3 regions of the Chryseobacterium glaciei genome follow, and region 2 is predicted to be linked to each of the others. Evidence: riboswitches for the same ligand, from Rfam matches in the RefSeq annotation. Region 2 holds a riboswitch; each other region holds the start of a gene.

Region 1 (6,108 bases), 580 kb from region 2:
CGCTCCAAGCTCGTCCTCCTGAACTTCCGTTATGCATTAACATCGTGTAATCTGTATCTAAAATTTTTCCTCCGATATTGAAAGTCACCAATGTTGAGAAATCGAAGTTTTTATAAGCCAAACTTGTCGTCAAACCTCCCATAACTTTCGGAAGTGATGATCCCTGCAATGTTTTTGTAGCTTTTGCATATTCGGAAGTTGTTCCTTCCACGGTATTTCCATTGACATCGGTTGTAATCGTTTTCCAAAGTGGATTTCCGTTGTTAGGATCTACCCCAACCCATTCCGGAATGAAGAAATCGTAGATTGATCCTCCAACCTGTAACAGTTTTGTTCCACTTACGATTGAACCTTTTGGAAGTTTTGTGATTTCATTTTTTAAGGTGCTTAAATTAAGATCAACATTCCATTCAAAATCGCTTGTTTTAATGGGTGTTGTGAATAATGAAAATTCAAAACCAGTGTTTTTCAACTCTCCAATATTCGCCTGATAATCCGTAAAACCAAGCGACGGCGCCAAAGGCATTCCAAATAAAAGATCCTTACTCTGGCGTTGGAAATATTCTACATTACCTTTAATTCTGTTTTTTAAAATTGCGAATTCCAAACCAACATTTAAGTTAAGATTGGTTTCCCATTTCAAATCGGGAGTTGGCAATTTACTTGCAACAGTTCCTCCTTCACCTAAATTATTGTAAAAAGTATACAAGCTTTGGTAAGCATAATACGTACTTAATTTGTCATTTCCTTGTCCACCATAACTTGCACGAAGCGTTAATTGGTTGAAGAGATTTAAGTCTTTAATAAAAGTTTCATTGGATGCTTTCCAAGAACCTCCGACAGACCAGAATGTTCCCCATCTGTTTTCAGGAGAGAATCTTGAAGATCCATCCGATCTTACCGATCCGGAAAGGAAATATTTGTTCTGATAATCATATTCTGCTTTTCCTAAGAAACTCAATAATCCCAATTTATCACTGCTTCCACTGAAACCTCCTAACAAAGCTGCTGCGTCCGGTTCGTAATAATAAGGAAGTGAAAATTGACTTCTGCTTCCTGAAATCGTCTGATATTCATAATGATAAAACTCCTGTCCACCCAAAATATTAATGTGATGCTGTCCGAATTTTTTATCATAAGTTAAAATATTACTTGTCGTGTAAGAAAGCGTTCTCGAATTGGTTTTCGTTACCGAACCTCCTATTTCTGCACCTTCTCCTAATAATGGATTGGTATAATAATGACCATTATAATTCACTAAATCAACAGAAAAGCTTGTTCTGAATTTCAGTTCCGGCAAGAAAGTAAATTCTGCAAAACCTTTTCCCGAAAAGTTGTCTTCGCGGTTTTCATTTTTATCTAAAGGCAACGTTGCGGCTGGATTTTCATTCTGCAAAGCACTTGTTGGTCTGTATTTCCCGAAATCATAAATGTAATTTCCGTTTGAATCCAATTTATAACTTCCGTCTGCATTTCTTTCATAATAAGGATAAAAAGACGGGATCACTCTCGCTGCATTGATCACATTATCCGTTCTTGAATCTGATGAAGGCGGTGCTTCCTGAAGACTGTTCGTGTAGGCTAAATTCGCTCCGACATTCAACCATTTTTTTACTTCAGAATTGATCTTTAATCTTGCGCTGTACTTTTTAAACCCAGATTCTATCGCAATTCCTTTATCATCCAAATATCCCAACGAGAAAAAATAATTACTCTTTTCATTTCCTCCACTGAAATCTAAGTCAACCTGATTTCTTGAAGCCGTTCTTTGCAAAATATCTTTCCAGTTGTCATTCCATAAAGCGGTTGCACCTGTTAAAAGTTTCCCGTCTGTTCCTACAGGGCTTGGGTAACCTGCTCCATAAGGATTAATTCCCAAAGCATTCACCAAATTATCAGTTGCCATCTGCGCAGCCTGTTGAGAAGAGACTTGACTTGATTTATAACCATTTCTCAATGCTTCCCAATACAATTCGTAATATTGATCGGTGCTTACCTGCTCATAATCTTTTACTGCTCTGCTTGAAAAACCCTGACTGATATTAAAGTTCACTCGAGCCTCTCCTTTTTTACCTGATTTTGTCGTGATAATGATAATTCCATTCGCTCCTCTTGAACCGTATAATGAACTAGCCGTTGCATCTTTCAAAACACTGATCGACTCAATATCATTTGGACTGATGGAATTGATATTTCCGTCAAAAGGAATTCCGTCAACTACAAACAACGGATTGCTTGAAGCACTTACCGAACCAATTCCACGAATTCTGATCGAAGCTGTTGAACCTGGCTGTCCTGAAGAACTTACTGCCTGAAGTCCAGGAACTTGTCCTTCCAAAGCTTTTGTAATGTTGGTAACAGGCCTGTTATTAATCTTTTCACTTGAAATTGTTGCTACCGAACCTGTATAACTTGTTTTTTTAGCTTTTCCGTAAGCTACAACTACCACTTCATCTATTTCTTTCTCGCGAAGTGTATCTTTTTTTATTTCCTGACCGTGTACACTGATAATTCCTAAGAAAAATACAGCAACAGGTGGAATCCAAATTTTAGAATTAATTAAACCTTTGCTAATCATAATCAATTTTATTTATCAAATATTAAAAATTTACCCTTTGCAGAAAAGTCAGCAAAGGGCATCGATAAATACGATTAACCAAATGCTTATTGTTCCTTTAAAGGCTGAATGTAACACCTTGCCAAGAGCAGGTTGTTAAGATTTCATAGGGTCAGTTCCCTCCATCTTTCTTTATAAGCCGATCGAAATATGAATGCAAAGCTAAAAACAAATAGTCTACAAAACAAGTAGACTTTAAAATTTTTAATTATAATTTTATGAAAATTAAGTTAATTTAAGCCTAAAAAACACTAAAATAGACAGTTATAAAAAATGTTAAATTTTTAAATATGAGAAATATCATTAAAAATAATGCAAAAGAGTATTTTCACTTAAAATTAAAAATTTAAGTCTTAATTGAAAAAAGTTTTTAATTTTATAGAATGAAAATTTTAATTGTCAATGGTCCTAATTTGAATTTGTTAGGCACAAGAGAACCAGAAATTTACGGAACAGTTTCTATGGAAGATTATTTGGAAAATTTACAATCTGAATTTCCTTCTCATGAACTGAAATATTATCAATCAAATATTGAAGGAGAAATTATAAACCGTCTTCAGGAAGATGATTTTGATGCGTTGGTGATTAATCCGGGAGCTTTTACGCATTATTCTTATGCAATTGCTGATTGTTTAAAGAATATTCAGAAGCAAAAAGTGGAAGTTCACATTAGTAATATTTACAAAAGAGAAGAATTTCGTCAGAAGTCTGTAACGGCCGCCAATACTGATGCAGTTTTGTCCGGTTTTGGGATGGATGGATATAGATTGGCAGTTTTGAGCTTGAACCTTAAATAATTTTATTGACCACAGATTTTTACAAATTTACACAGATTCTATAATGCAAACATCTTTGTTGATCTGAGAAAATCTGTGGTTATTATATAAAAAATCCTCATCGTTTGATGAGGATTTCTATTTTTAGTTTATTGTCTGTTGTTGTAATTGAGGTCCGGAAGCGATAAGCTTTTTCCCTTCTTCTGTATTACAATACTGATCAAAGTTTTTGATATATTTTGCAGCAAGATCTTTTGCTTTTTCTTCCCACTCAGTAACTTCGTTGTATGTATTTCTTGGATCTAAAATACCTTCAGAAACGTTTGGTAATTCAGTAGGAATCTCCAAATTCATTATTGGAATTCTAGTTTTAGGAGCATTTTCGATAGATCCATCAATGATTGCATCAATAATCGCTCTTGTATCTTTTAAAGAGATTCTCTTTCCAGTACCGTTCCAACCCGTATTAACTAAGTATGCTTTTGCTCCGTGTTCTTTCATTTTACCGATCAATGTTTTAGAATACATTGTTGGGTGTAATGTTAAGAACGCTTCACCAAATGCTGGAGAGAAAGATGGTTCCGGTTCAGTAATTCCTCTTTCAGTTCCGGCTAATTTTGAAGTATAACCGCAAAGGAAGTGGTATTGAGCTTGGTTTTCATCCAAAACAGAAACCGGAGGTAATACTCCGAACGCATCAGCAGAAAGGTAAACAATCTTGCTTGCATGTCCTGCTTTTGAAGGCAAAACAATTTTATTAATATGATAAATCGGATAAGAAACTCTTGTGTTTTCAGTGATTGATCCGTCAGTATAATCAGATACTCCGGTGTTTACCACAACATTTTCAAGAAGTGCATCTCTTTTGATGGCTCTGAAAATATCCGGTTCTTTTTCTTCAGAAAGGTCGATTACTTTTGCATAACAACCACCTTCATAGTTAAATACGCCGTTATTATCCCAACCGTGCTCGTCATCACCGATCAAATATCTTTTCGGATCTGCAGATAAAGTAGTTTTTCCTGTTCCTGAAAGTCCGAAGAAAAGAGCAACATCTCCCTCTTCACCTACGTTTGCAGAACAGTGCATAGAAGCCATTCCTTTCAATGGAAGGTAATAGTTCATCATGGCAAACATTCCTTTTTTCATTTCTCCACCGTACCAAGTTCCTCCAATAATTTGAAGCTTTTCAGTAAGGTTGAACATCACGAAGTTTTCAGAATTTAATCCTTGAGCTTCCCAGTTCGGATTTGTAGTTTTAGAACCGTTGATTACTGTGAAATCAGGCTCTCCGAAGTTTTCCAACTCATAGTGAGAAGGACGGATGAACATATTAGTAACGAAATGCGCCTGCCATGCAACCTCTACAATGAATCTTACTTTAAGTCTTGTATCTGCATTCGTTCCACAGAAAGCATCTACAACATAAATTTTCTTAGAAGTTGAAAGTTGGTTCAACACTAATTCCTTACAAGACTGGAAAATTTCCGGAGAAGTCGGTAAGTTAACTTTACCATCCCAGAAAATCGTGTCTTTTGTAACATCATCCTGTACAATGTATCTATCTTTAGGAGAACGACCTGTGAAAATTCCTGTTTTTACTGATACCGCACCAGATTCCGTAAGCTCAGCTTTCTCAAAGCCTTGATTTTCAGGAGAAATTTCTGCTTGATACAACTCTTCATAAGAAGGATTATATTGAATTTCATAGTCTCCTTTAATCCCTAATTTTTCTAAATCTTGGATGATTTTAGCGTGTTTCATTTTACTTATATTTTCTATTCCTTTTTTGGGTTCAACAAAATTAATATTAATTAATTGTTAAAGGTGGTTTAAATATAATGATATAAGTCAGATTGGCAAATAAAAATAGGACTTTGTAAAATGCTGATTATAAATTAATTATATCAGACCATTCAAAAACAGTAGTAAAACCTTTTCCCCAAAAATAGTCCTTAAAGCCATCAAATTTGGCACTCATGACAAAATCTCCACCCCAAGCACCCAAACTTTTAACAAATGAAGGGCAATCGGCGAAAAACTTTTGTTTAACTGTGGGAATTTCAAGAAAATCTGATATTTTTTGTTCATGAACTAACATTAGTTCGGAAAAATTTTCCAATTCGTTACATAGTAAAATATTTCTTGTAAGATTCGAAAATTCATCGACCAGTTTTTGAGACTTAATTTTTGACTTGTAAAAATTGATTCCTTCGCGGCTATCCTGCTTCTGATTTAGGTGAATAAAAATAAGCTCATTTTTAAAAGAAGGATTAAAATTTACCCTCTCATATTTAATCTCAGGTTTGCTTTGAAAAAGGACAGCAGATTTTTCTTTTGCCACGGCAATATCATAACCGCTTCCTCCCAAACTGATAGAATTTAAATGAAAAGGATCAATTTCAGCCCATTCTCCAAGATTATTCATCAAAGTAGAACTACTTCCAAGACCATAATCGGCAGGAAACTGAAGGTTTGTTTTTAAATGATAAGAATGCGTGCTTTTGAATTTGGTTTCAGAAAGGCTCTGAACGTTTTTTAAGGTTTTTAGAATAAATTCAGCACTGGAAATGATGTTGGTTTCTAAGATCTGCCAATTTTCGTAATCAATGACAGCTTTTAACCATAATTTATTTTGATGATAAGCTTCCCAGATAATCAAAGATTTCTCATCAGGCTTTTCATTAAAGAAAAACTCTTGTCCTAGCTTGGTGG
Region 2 (6,108 bases):
CACACCTCTTTTAGAATAACTTACAATTTCCCTTAAAATGATATGCATTTCGACAGTCATATTCGGAGGTGTTTCTTTGTGAAGAAAAATATAATTGTTTTCGATCATATTTTCCAAAATCTCCGCACTTTCTCGATTAGATTCAGGATTGATAAGATTAAATATATATTGATAATTGATCTGAATTTGAAGATATTTTAAAACTTCCTGATTTTCCGTCCAAAGTTTAGCCGTACTTTCTTGACGCGAATAATGAAGAATGTATTGGTTTTTCTTGAATATAAAATGAGTTCCACAATCTTGGGCTTCCAGATTGATATTAGGACTTAACAAAAAGATTAAGTTAAAGCTCGATTTTCCTTCGATCATATTAGATCTGGAATAGGTTTCAGGGCACGAGTCTTCCTGCATTATGATTTTAATGTCTTCGGATCTGAACAATAACCCATTTTTAGATTGATTCTTCATACGACAAGTTTTTACGAGCATGGTACAATTTAACGTGAAAGCCAGACATCAGATAACAAAAAGTTTGGAAATGATAACTTACGGTTAAGAATGTCAACTAATTTTGCGCAAAATTAAATTAAATTTAGAATAAATAAAAATAATATTCATTATGTTCGGAAATTTATATTTTGCGATGAAAAAAATTGGGGTGGGATTAGGGTTGCTTACTATCGCAGGAAGTTACTCATACGCACAGCAATGGGAGAATGTTGGATCGGTGCAACCGATATCAGCAGCAGGAACGAGCCACAATAATTTGGTGGTAGACAATTCGGGAAATTATTTTATTTCTTATTATGATGCATCTGTAACAAAAGGTTCTGTTCAGAAATTTAACGGAACTTCTTGGTCTTATGCCGGAGGAAGTGCCGGAATTACATCAGGAATAGCATTGTACAACTCTTTATCTGTTGATGGTTCAGGTAATATCTATTATACAAATCAAGGAACGGGATTAGAAGTTCGTCAGTTTAACGGAACCGCTTGGTCTCAATTGCTAAGTGCAACAACGAGTACGGTTAATTATCATGCTTCTGCGGTATCCCCGTCGAATGTATTATTCACTTTTGGTACTAATAATTCAGGAACGGTTCAGCGTTATGTGAACGGAGCTTGGGAGCAGGTAGGAAATACAGGTTTCTCTAGTGGAGCTTCATTTGCAGAAATGGTGATCGGAACTAATAACAAAGTGTATACTTGCAACGTAGCAAGTGGAGTAAGAGTATACGAAAATACAACGACTGCAACCACTTCTGACAATTGGGTATTGACGGGCGGAAGTATTGTTGATGCTTCATCTTCAGGAGAAAGTTATACATCGGATATAGCAATTGATGCTAATAATAATCTATATGTTGCTTATGTTTCAAACTCTGCAAACTCAAGAAAGGTAAATGTTAAGAAATTTGACGGAACTTCTTGGGTGCAGTTAGGAAATGCCTATTTTTCTTCAGGAGGTGTTCAGCATGTTGCCATTGCAGTAACTTCTGCTGGCGAGCCTTACGTGGTAGCAAGCCGTTGGGAAAATGATGATTTACTGAGAAATACAGTTTACAAATTAGATAACGCTACTCAAATATGGGGAACTTTAGGAGGGAATTTCCTTTCTGACGGACAGGCAACTTACAATGATCTGGCTATTGATAAAGTGAATAATTATCTTGTTTTAGCTTATACAGACGGAGGTTTAAAAGTAAAAAGAATTTCTTTAGGAAATGCTTCTCAGCTTTGTAATAATACAGATCCGGGAACTAATATTGGTGACTTGGGTTGTGTTACTTTTACCTATAAAGGACAGCCTGTTACATATACAACAGTAAGAGGATCAGACGGAAAAATTTGGCTTCAGCAAAACTTAGGAAGCGCCCAGGTGGCAACTGCTCAGGCAGATGCAGATTCTTATGGAGACCTTTTCCAATGGGGAAGATGGGATGACGGCCATCAGGCAAGAAATTCATCAATTATTAATGCTCCTTCAACGAATAATCCAAGTGCATTGGCAGGTGTTAATTCATTTATTATTGGTTCTAGTGCAAGCTCATGGTGGGGTGGAAACGCTTCAAGCGACCAATGGACAGCGAATAACGCTTCAGCAGTAAATCCAGCAATCGGAGCAGATCCTTGTAAAGCAATCGGACAGGGTTGGAAAATGCCTTCTCAGGCAGATTGGACATCGGCTATAAATGCAGCATCGATCAGCAATCCGACTTCAGCTTTTAACAGTAAATTAAAATTGCCGGCAGGTGGTTATAGAGGCAGTACAGATGGTGGATTTACCTATGTAGGACAAAGAGGTTATTTCTGGAGTTCAGATGTAGCAAACACTGGCGGAAAATATCTTTACGTAGGAACTACAATTGCAAACGCTTCTTCTGGGGCTCCAAGAGGTCAGGGTGCTTCTGTAAGGTGTGTTAAAGATTTTACAGGTTTAAGTACTTCAGATATTAAACTTAATACACTAGGAATTTATCCCAACCCAACCAACGGAATTCTTTACATTAAAGCAGATTCAGCGATTGAAAATGTAAATGTAATGAATATTGTTGGGCAGAAAATTAATGTAAGATTCTCTAATGACCAGATCGATATGCAAGGACTTCCAAAAGGAATTTACATTGTAGAATTGAAATTAAAGAACGGACAGACTTTCTCTAAAAAAATCAGCAAAAACTAAAGTCCATAGATATTTGATTGATGAACAAAAGGCTTTTTTGAGGCCTTTTGTTTTACATATTAGTTCATTATTAAATTGCAGAAACCCGTTGTGTATGATAAAAATACACATCGGGTTTTATTTTATAAATTGATGAGCTTCGAATAGCTAAAGTTTGAATTTTTATAGTTAAAAGCAAAAATTTCTCAAAAAACAATTTACTTTCATATCGTACTAGTTGAAAAAAACAAACTTTTATGAAGAAATTTTATTCAAGTGTATTGTTGTTTATGACAGTCCTTATTTTTGGACAGATAAGTTATACAATTACACCAAATCCTTTCAATGATCCGAATGGATTAATTACAAGAATTTACGTGTACAATAACACGGCGAGTACTGTTCAGAATGTTGTAGTTATAGCCAATTATGATACTTCTGAAAAAGATGTTGTGCCTTACTTCCCGTACACAGGACAGTGGAAAAATTTACTGGATAACAATAGTATCAATAGTTTCTTCTACAACAGCTCCCATTAATCTACAACCGGGAGAATTTAGAATTTTCGAAAATTATACGGGAACTTTATCTATAATTGATGCTAACGCAGAAAATAAATTATCACTTCAAATTGCAGACAATCCTGTTAAAAACGGCTTGGCGAAATTAATTTATCATAAAGCTAAAAACGGTGAAATTATAATTTATGACATGAGTGGTAAAAAAATGGATTCCATTAAGCTTAAAAATGAGTCCGGAACTTATGAATTAAAAGCTAATTATCCTACCGGAACCTATCTGGTGCATTTAAAATCTAAAACCGGAGTTGCTATACAGAAAATGATTATTAAATAAATATATTTTAAACAAAGAGAGGTAATGAAAATTATCTCTCTTTTTATTTGCTGTAAAATTTACATTCACCATTCACATTTTAACAGTTCACCATTCACAAATTTTTGCAGTTTTAAATTATTAATCTACCTTTGCAGTAGATTTATCAAGAAAGGTGGAGGGATTTGGCCCTGTGAAACCTTAGCAACCGACACAATTCCAGCGTGTAAAGGTGCTAATTCCAACCCGATTGAGGGTAGATAAGTGAAGCAATATTCTAAATATTCATTCCATTTCTTGACAATCTTTGTTGGCGGATTTTTGTCCGTCAGGGTTTATTATTAATTTTGCAAAAAACAAAAGATGAAGAAACTAAGCATATCTGTATTATTGCTTGGAGCGGTTTTCGTATCGGCTCAGGAACTTGAAAAAGAAAAACAAATCGAAGACGTCATTATCGTCGGAAACCGAAACGCTAAAAGAACAAAACTGGAAACACCTGTTCCGGTAGATGTTATCAATATTGAAAAAATACAAAAATCTGCCCCTCAAACAACGGTTCAGGATCTTTTAAACTATGTAATTCCCTCTTTTAATGCGGTGAGACAGTCTGCTTCTGATGGAACAGAGCATATTGATCCGATGACCTTAAGAGGAATGGGACCCGATCAGGTTTTGGTTTTAGTGAATGGAAAAAGAAGACATACAACATCATTAGTTAATTATCAAAATACAGTCGGAAACGGCTCTGTTGGTACAGATTTAAGCACAATTCCAGTAATTGCGATCGACAGAATTGAGGTTTTAAGAGACGGAGCAGCAGCACAATATGGTTCTGATGCCATTGCAGGCGTTATTAATATCATTCTTAAAAAAGACATCGGTGCTTCGGCAAGTTTAAATTACGGATTATCAGGAAGAAATGACGGCGAAACCTATCAGGGAGCAGTCAATTACGGAACTTCTTTAGGAAAAGATAAAAGTTACATCAACTTATCATTACAATTAAGTCAAAGAGGAAAAACGACTAGAACGCAGAATCATAAATTAGATATTTTTGGAGATAACTTTGCATATGAATTCGCTCCAAATCCTGCTATTGCAGAACAGGCAGATGATGCGATGATTAGTCAAAGAGGCTTAACCCGCGATGATTTCAACTTTCAAATTGGTGATGCTCAAATAAAACAAGCTCAGTTATTTTTCAATGCAGAATATCCATTTAATGATAATTTTAAGCTCTATACTTTTGGAGGGTTTAGTTTAAAAGAGGGGCAAGGTTTTGGCTTTAGAAGACTTCCTAGCGAAACTTCGAATATTGTTTCTTCAATTTATCCAAACGGTTTTCAGGCTAATTTAAAATCACAGGTGTACGATCTTTCTTACGCTGTCGGAACGAAATACAATGTAAACAACTGGTTTTTTGATCTAAGCAATACTTTCGGGAGCAATACATTCAATTATAATGTTAATAACACTAATAATGCTTCTTTAGGTGCGAAATCTCCGACAAGTTTTTATGCGGGAGCGCACAGTTTTCTTCAAAATACCGTTAATCTTGATGTTTCTAAAAACTTAAATAATTTCAATGTTGCTTTCGGGGGAGAATTCAGATTTGAGCAATATCAAATCAAGGCCGGAGATGAAGCATCTTATGCGAGATATGATATCAATGGAAATATTGCAACGCCCGGATCTACAGTTGTTGGAAATGGTGGCTCACAGTCTTTTATGGGATTTTCGCCAGATAATGCATTGAAAAAATCAAGACATTCTACTGCGGTTTATGCAGATGTTTCTTATGATTTAGATAAAAAATTAAATATCGATGCGGCTGCAAGATTTGAAAATTATTCCGACTTCGGGAATACTTTGAATGGAAAATTGGCGGTGAGATATGAATTCATAAAAAATTACGCGATTCGCGGAGCGGTGGGGACAGGTTTCAGAGCACCTTCTTTGCAACAGCAATATTTTAATAACTCGTATGCTGATATTTCCACTTCCGGAATCGGAATTGTAAGAAAAGGAATATTCACAACAGACAGTAAAGCGGCTGAGGTTCTTGGTTTTGATAAATTAAAGCAGGAAACTTCTGTCAACGCAAGTCTTGGATTTACTTTAAAACCAGCCAAAGGACTTTTCATCACGTTGGACGGGTATTGGATCGGAGTAAAAGACAGAATTGTTATCACCAGCAACATCACAGACGAAAGATTATCAGATCCTGAATTGGTCGGCGAAAATAATATTGCAGAAAGCGGTAGATTCTTCGCCAATGCGATTGATACGGAAACGAAAGGGGTTGATTTGGTTGTTTCCTACGACTGGAAATTAGCAGGTGGGAATTTAAACATCAATTTAGCTGGAAATTACACCGAAACTAAAATCACAGATTTCCATTTTCCTCAAAATTTAGGAACACCTCAAAACGAATTTTTCGGGCCGGATCAAATTAATATTATTGAAACTCTTTCTCCCAAAGCAAAAGCAACATTAGGTTTGAATTACGGGATTGGTAAATTCAATTTCTTAGTGCGAAATACGTATTTTGGTAAGGTCATCAGAGACGGTTATCCTTTCGGTGGTGTTCAGGAATTTGCTCCTAAAAT
Region 3 (6,108 bases), 830 kb from region 2:
TGCTCATCAAACTGGGTTCTTTCAGTTTGTGTTCTTATTGCGAAGGTTTCAAAATTTTCGTTTTCCATTTCTATATTTTCCGTAGGTTTTATTTACGGTTGTTTGTTATTATTTCGTTCCCTAGGTTTCACCTACGGCTATTGATATTGAACCCTTCGGGTTCGCTGATTATTTAGTTTCACTTACTCTTAAAATATCTCCGAAAACACCTCTTGCAGTAACCTGAGCTCCAGCTCCGGCTCCCATAATTACGATTGGATTTTCACCATAACTTTCAGTATAAATTTCAAAAATTGAATCTGAACCTTTTAATTGTCCTAATGCGGAAGTTGCGGGAACAGAGATTAATTTTACATCCAATTCACCTTTGTCTTTTTGTAAATCACCATGCAAGTCTCCAACATATCTCAATACATGACCAGGCTCTTGGTTTTCCTTGATTTTTTGATATTCATCATCCAAGTCTCCAAGTCTTGTAAGAAATTCCGGTTTAGAAATAGATGATAAACTTTCAGGAACAAGATTTTGAATATTGATATCATCAAATTCATTAATTAAGTCTAGTTCTCTAGCCAAAATCAATAATTTTCTAGCAACATCATTTCCTGACAAGTCTTCTCTTGGATCCGGTTCTGTATAGCCTTTTTCTAGCGCTTCATTGATGATTGTTGAAAATTTATCATCTCTTAAAGAAAAATTGTTGAAAACATAACTCAATGTTCCGGAGAATACTCCTTTAATTCTTGTGATATTTTCTCCTGAAAGGTGTAAAAGTTTTATAGTATCAATTAATGGTAATCCCGCCCCAACATTGGTTTCGTATAGATAACGTCTGTTATTTTTGTTCAACGTATATCTTAGTTTACGGTATTCTTCGATTGGAAGGGTATTGAAAATTTTATTGGAAGAAACCAAGTCGAATCCGTTTTCTGCTAAAGCATGATAATTATGAACAAAATCTTTACTAGCGGTGTTATCAACAACAATCAGGTTTTCCAATTGATTTTCTTTTGAGAACTTGATTAATTCCTGGACATCAGATGGACTTTCTGCAGCTAAAACCTCATCGCTCCAGTTGCTATCAAACCCTGTTTTATTGAACGCAATTTTTCTTGAATTGGCAACTGCTACCACTTTAAGATCGATTTTTTTACGTCTTCTGATTTCTTCCGATGACTGTAAAACCTGTTCTATCAAAGTCTTTCCAACGTTTCCGTGTCCGATAATTGCTAAATGAACCGTTTTTGGTTTTTTAGACGTTTCAGATTCGATGATATTTTTTGCTTTTTCGTCTTGTGAAGAAGTTACCACAATATTGATACGCTTTTCGCTTCCTACTTGATTTAAAAGCAATGGAAAAACGTTGTTTCTAGCTAATTCAGCCAACACTTTATTTAAATCTTCTGCAACAAAACCTATTACAGAAACATTATTTATACTGTAAATCTGAGAAACTTTTCCCGATTTTCTTTCTGCTTCAAATTCGTCAATCAGACAATTTACCGCTTTTTCGGAATCAGCTTCCTGAACCAAAATTGATAATCCGTTTTCAATTGCCTGTTGAGAAATTACTCCAACACTTATTCTCGCTAAAGTAAGCGCTTTAAAAATTCTTCCGTCAATCCCGATTTCACCTAAGAAATCTTCCCCTTCAAATTTGATGATTGATCTGTTTTTTAAAAATTTTATTTCGTTAGCATTTTTCATCGTCTATAAAATATTTTTAATGATGTTATTTAATTGTTCGTATTCCATTAAGAAGGCGTCGTGCCCATGAATTGATTTGATCTCGTGATAGAAAACATTTTCCTTTTTTTCTTTAAGCTTTTCAAAGCACATTCGGATTTCAGAAGCAGGAAAGAATAAGTCTGTATCAACGGAGATCATGTGCATTCGCGCCTCGATTTTTTCCAGTTGAGTTTCTTCTGCGTTAATGTTCATTAATAAATGATTCATTAGCTTATAAGATTTTAAACTAAACCTTTCGTTTAATGAATTTCCGTGATAAAAAAGCCAATCTTCCGATTCTAAAAGGTGTTTTTCCTGATTGTATTTGTTTTGAAATCTATCGTTTAAAGATTGAGGTGTTCTATAACACAACATCGCATGAATTCTGGCTTTTTGCAGTGGTTTATCATTTCCATTTAATAAAAATTTCTGAACCAAGCATTGTGCATGAAGCCAATCATGAGTTTTGTAATCGCAGGCAATAGGAATGAAAATTTCGGCAAGCTGTGGGTTTTTCACCAACATTTCCCAGCCGATTCCACCTCCAAGAGAACCTCCAATAATGGCGTACAAGTTTTTTATATTAAGCTTTTCAAGGCCTTTTAAAAAGATATTCGCAATATCTGAAGGCGTGAAATCTTCATATTCATCAATTAAAAAATGATCATAGCCGTTTCCGGGAATGTTGAAACACAGAACTGTGTATTTATTTGTATCAATAACCTGATTTTCACCAATCAGCTTTTTCCACCACCCTTTTTCTCCGGAAACATCTGAATTTCCGGTTAAGGCATGATTAACTAAAATGATAGGTGCTGAAAACAGGTCTTTCCCGAAAAGCTGGTAGCTCAACGGGATATTATATTCCTTTTTGGAATTTGTCTGATACGAAAGATTAATATAGTTTAGTTCTGTTTTCAATTCTATTATACTTTTTGATAATACAATTTGAAAATGCCACTAGAAATGGCTGAAAGAACTTCAGTAAGTTATCTGTCCAAAATTATATTTGGTAGAACGTAGCACCTTCTTCGCTTGCACGAAGGGTTGCTAAGGTTTCATAGGGTCTATCCCTCAACCTTTCTTGATAACATTTTCAATATGTGAATGATCGAATGCTGCAAAGATAAAACATTTATTTTAAAAATTTATAAAAATTTAATTTAATCTCGAAAAGCCTTTAAGCAAAAGAGCTTCAGGGATATGTTACGTTTTATTCAGATTCAAAATGTTGGAATTATTTTTCAAAAAACTTACCTTCGTAATGAAAAGTGATGAAATATGAGTGTTGAAAAACAAAGACTACAAGATAAAGACTGGAAAAACTGGGGGCCTTATGTAAGCAACCGACAATGGGGAAATGTGCGTGAAGACTACAGTCCGGACGGTAACGCGTGGGGATCTACAAGTCATGATAAAGCCGAAAGTTATGCTTACAGATGGGCCGAAGAAGGCATCGCCGGAATCTCTGATCCGAAGCAGCTTTTATGTTTTGCCCTTTCTTTCTGGAACAAAAAAGATAAAATGGTAAAAGAGCGATTTTTCGGGTTGAGCAATCATCAGGGAAATCATGGCGAAGACATCAAAGAACTCTTTTATTACTTAGATAACACGCCTACTCATAGCTATATGAAGATGGTGTACAAATATCCAATTAACGAATTTCCTTACAACCAAATTATTGCCGAGAATGGAAGACGAAGCAAAAAAGAACCGGAATACGAGCTTTTTGATACTGGAATTTTTGATAATGACGAGTATTTCGATATTTTCATTGAATACTGTAAAGCTGACCACAATGATATTTTAGTAAGGGTAACAGTAGCCAACAGAAGCCAAAAAGAGGCTCCGATATTGGTTGCTCCGACTGTTTGGTTCAGAAATAACTGGAAATGGGGTTACAATATCTACAAAGGTCAATTGAATGCTTCCTCGGAAAGCTGTATCGATATTAACCACGACAGTATTTCGATTAAAAAATTCTATTCGAGAAAGAATAATTCAAATAGCGTTTTTTGTGAAAATGAAACAAATTCTCCCAAATTATACGGAACACTTTATTCCGGAAATACCTATTTTAAAGACGGAATTAATGATCATATCATTTATGGAAGTAATACTGTAAATCCAGAAAAAAGAGGAACAAAAGCTTCTTTTTTAATTGATGAAATGATTGGAGCAGGAGAATCAAAAATTTTTGATTTCCGACTTTCTCCGAATGAAACTGATGAACCATTTAATCATTTTGATGAAATTTTTAATGCAAGAATTTCAGAAGCTGATGAATATTATCATGAAATTCAACATGATGTAAACAGTGAAGATGAAAAAAATGTGCAGAGACAAGCCTTCGCAGGGTTACTTTGGAACAAACAGTTTTATCATTACAATGTTGGAAAATGGTTAAAAGGTGATCCCAATTTTGAAGCTCCGAGAGATTTCAACAATTATGTAAGAAACACGGAGTGGAATCACATGCACAACAAAGACATTATTTCCATGCCCGATAAGTGGGAATATCCTTGGTATGCAACTTGGGATCTGGCTTTTCACTGTGTTCCTTTTGCTATAATTGATGCTGAATTTGCCAAAAACCAACTTCTTTTATTAACCAAAGAATGGTATATGCACCCAAACGGGCAACTTCCTGCATATGAATGGAATTTGAGTGATGTAAATCCGCCTGTTCATGCATGGTCGTGTTTCAGGGTTTTTAAAATCGATGAGAAAACAAATGGAAAACCTGATCTTTTATTTTTAGAAAAAGTTTTTCAAAAACTGCTTCTTAATTTCACCTGGTGGGTGAATAGAAAAGATAAAAGCGGGAATAATATTTTCGGTGGAGGATTCTTAGGACTTGATAACATCGGTGCTTTTGATCGAAATATGGAGTTGAAAGACGGTCAACACCTCGAACAAGCCGACGGAACAAGTTGGATGGCAATGTATGCTCTGAACATGATGAGAATGGCGATGGAATTGGCTCAATATTATCAAGTTTATGAAGATATGGCCATCAAATTCTTTGAACATTATCTTTACATCGCTGAAGCCATGGAAAATATGGGAGACGGCAAAGAAGGATTGTGGAACGAAGAAGACGGATTTTTCTATGATGTTTTACAATTAGGAAACGGCGAAAGTGTTTCTTTACGTCTGAGAAGTATTGTTGGATTAATTCCATTATTTGCGGTAGAGGTTATTGATCATCATTTATTGGATAAAATGCCCAATTTCACCACAAGAATGGAATGGATTTTAAAAAATAAACCTGAACTAACCAAATTAGTTTCCCATTGGGAAGAGGAAGGACACGGAAGAAAGCATTTGATGAGTATTCTGCGTAAAAACAGACTCTCAAAAGTATTGACAAGAATGCTTGATGAAAAGGAGTTTTTAAGTTCTTACGGAATCCGAGCGATGTCTAAAGTATATGAAGAAAATCCTTTTGTATTTTCAGTTCATGGAAGAGAAAATATGGTGTATTATACTCCCGCAGAAAGCGACAGCAGAATGTTTGGAGGAAACAGTAACTGGAGAGGTCCGATTTGGTTTCCTATCAACTTTTTGATTGTTGAAAGTTTACAGCGTTTTCATTTTTATTATGGAAATAGCTTAAAAGTTGAATTACCAACCGGAAGTGGAGACAAAAGAAATCTTGATGAAGTTGCTCAAAATATCAGCGGAAGATTGTGTTCTATTTTCCTAAAAGATGAAAACGGAGAACGAGCTTTTAACGGCGGAAATGCTAAGTTTAATTACGACATCAACTTTAAAGATTACATTACTTTCTTTGAATATTTCCATGGAGATAATGGTCGTGGAGTCGGTGCATCGCATCAAACAGGATGGACGGCCACCGTTGCAAAATTGATGAAACCTAGAATGACAATATAATTCTAAGCCTCTTTTTAAGGGGCTTTTTTTATGGATTGAATCTATAGATTTATATCTAAATCATACAGTCGCGAGATATCAATAATTTATTTATATTTGCATCACAAAAACACAAATGAAAACAAAATTCCCTTTTGCTTTCCTAATATTCTTATTGGGAAAACTGAAACAGAACAACTCTGGTTCTATCTTGCTTTTTAAACTTGATTTACTTTTTAACACAAGAAAATTACATTTAAAGCAATTAATTACTCAATAGATCCGCTAATATCTTCTTGATAATATTTTTTATCAAGCATTATTATTTTATATCAAAAGAGTAAAAATCAGCTAAAATTAAAACACACAATACAATTACATAATGAAAACAAAATTATTTCTTTTGCTTTCTTTCTCAATGTTCATGTTGGGATTAAAAGCTCAAAATGTCAGCATTCCTGATGTAAATTTTAAAGCAAGGCTTCTATCTTCTTCGGCAAGTAA

Evidence for each region. A riboswitch is a leader RNA that binds a small molecule or an ion and turns the genes downstream of it on or off. The one in region 2 is predicted to bind S-adenosylmethionine.
Region 1: another riboswitch for S-adenosylmethionine. It lies ahead of A0O34_RS07585 (SusC/RagA family TonB-linked outer membrane protein); the one in region 2 lies ahead of A0O34_RS10245 (TonB-dependent receptor plug domain-containing protein).
Region 3: another riboswitch for S-adenosylmethionine. It lies ahead of A0O34_RS22580 (alpha/beta fold hydrolase); the one in region 2 lies ahead of A0O34_RS10245 (TonB-dependent receptor plug domain-containing protein).

The regions. Positions count from the first base shown of each region.
Region 1 is NZ_CP015199.1:1,699,983-1,706,090, forward strand. Features, by position in the region: gene A0O34_RS07585 (SusC/RagA family TonB-linked outer membrane protein) at 1-2,578, opposite strand, end outside; SAM riboswitch class I at 2,662-2,758, opposite strand; gene A0O34_RS07590 (type II 3-dehydroquinate dehydratase) at 3,001-3,414, shown strand; gene pckA (phosphoenolpyruvate carboxykinase (ATP)) at 3,538-5,157, opposite strand; gene A0O34_RS07600 (GYDIA family GHMP kinase) at 5,285-6,108, opposite strand, start outside.
Region 2 is NZ_CP015199.1:2,279,602-2,285,709, forward strand. Features, by position in the region: gene A0O34_RS10230 (helix-turn-helix transcriptional regulator) at 1-468, opposite strand, end outside; gene A0O34_RS10235 (T9SS type A sorting domain-containing protein) at 620-2,683, shown strand; gene A0O34_RS22605 (hypothetical protein) at 2,920-3,201, shown strand; gene A0O34_RS10240 (T9SS type A sorting domain-containing protein) at 3,110-3,517, shown strand; SAM riboswitch class I at 3,657-3,763, shown strand; gene A0O34_RS10245 (TonB-dependent receptor plug domain-containing protein) at 3,860-6,108, shown strand, end outside.
Region 3 is NZ_CP015199.1:1,452,629-1,458,736, forward strand. Features, by position in the region: gene A0O34_RS06445 (O-succinylhomoserine sulfhydrylase) at 1-68, opposite strand, end outside; gene A0O34_RS22575 (ACT domain-containing protein) at 169-1,707, opposite strand; gene A0O34_RS22580 (alpha/beta fold hydrolase) at 1,711-2,649, opposite strand; SAM riboswitch class I at 2,715-2,822, opposite strand; gene A0O34_RS06460 (MGH1-like glycoside hydrolase domain-containing protein) at 3,010-5,625, shown strand; gene A0O34_RS06465 (DUF7619 domain-containing protein) at 5,987-6,108, shown strand, end outside.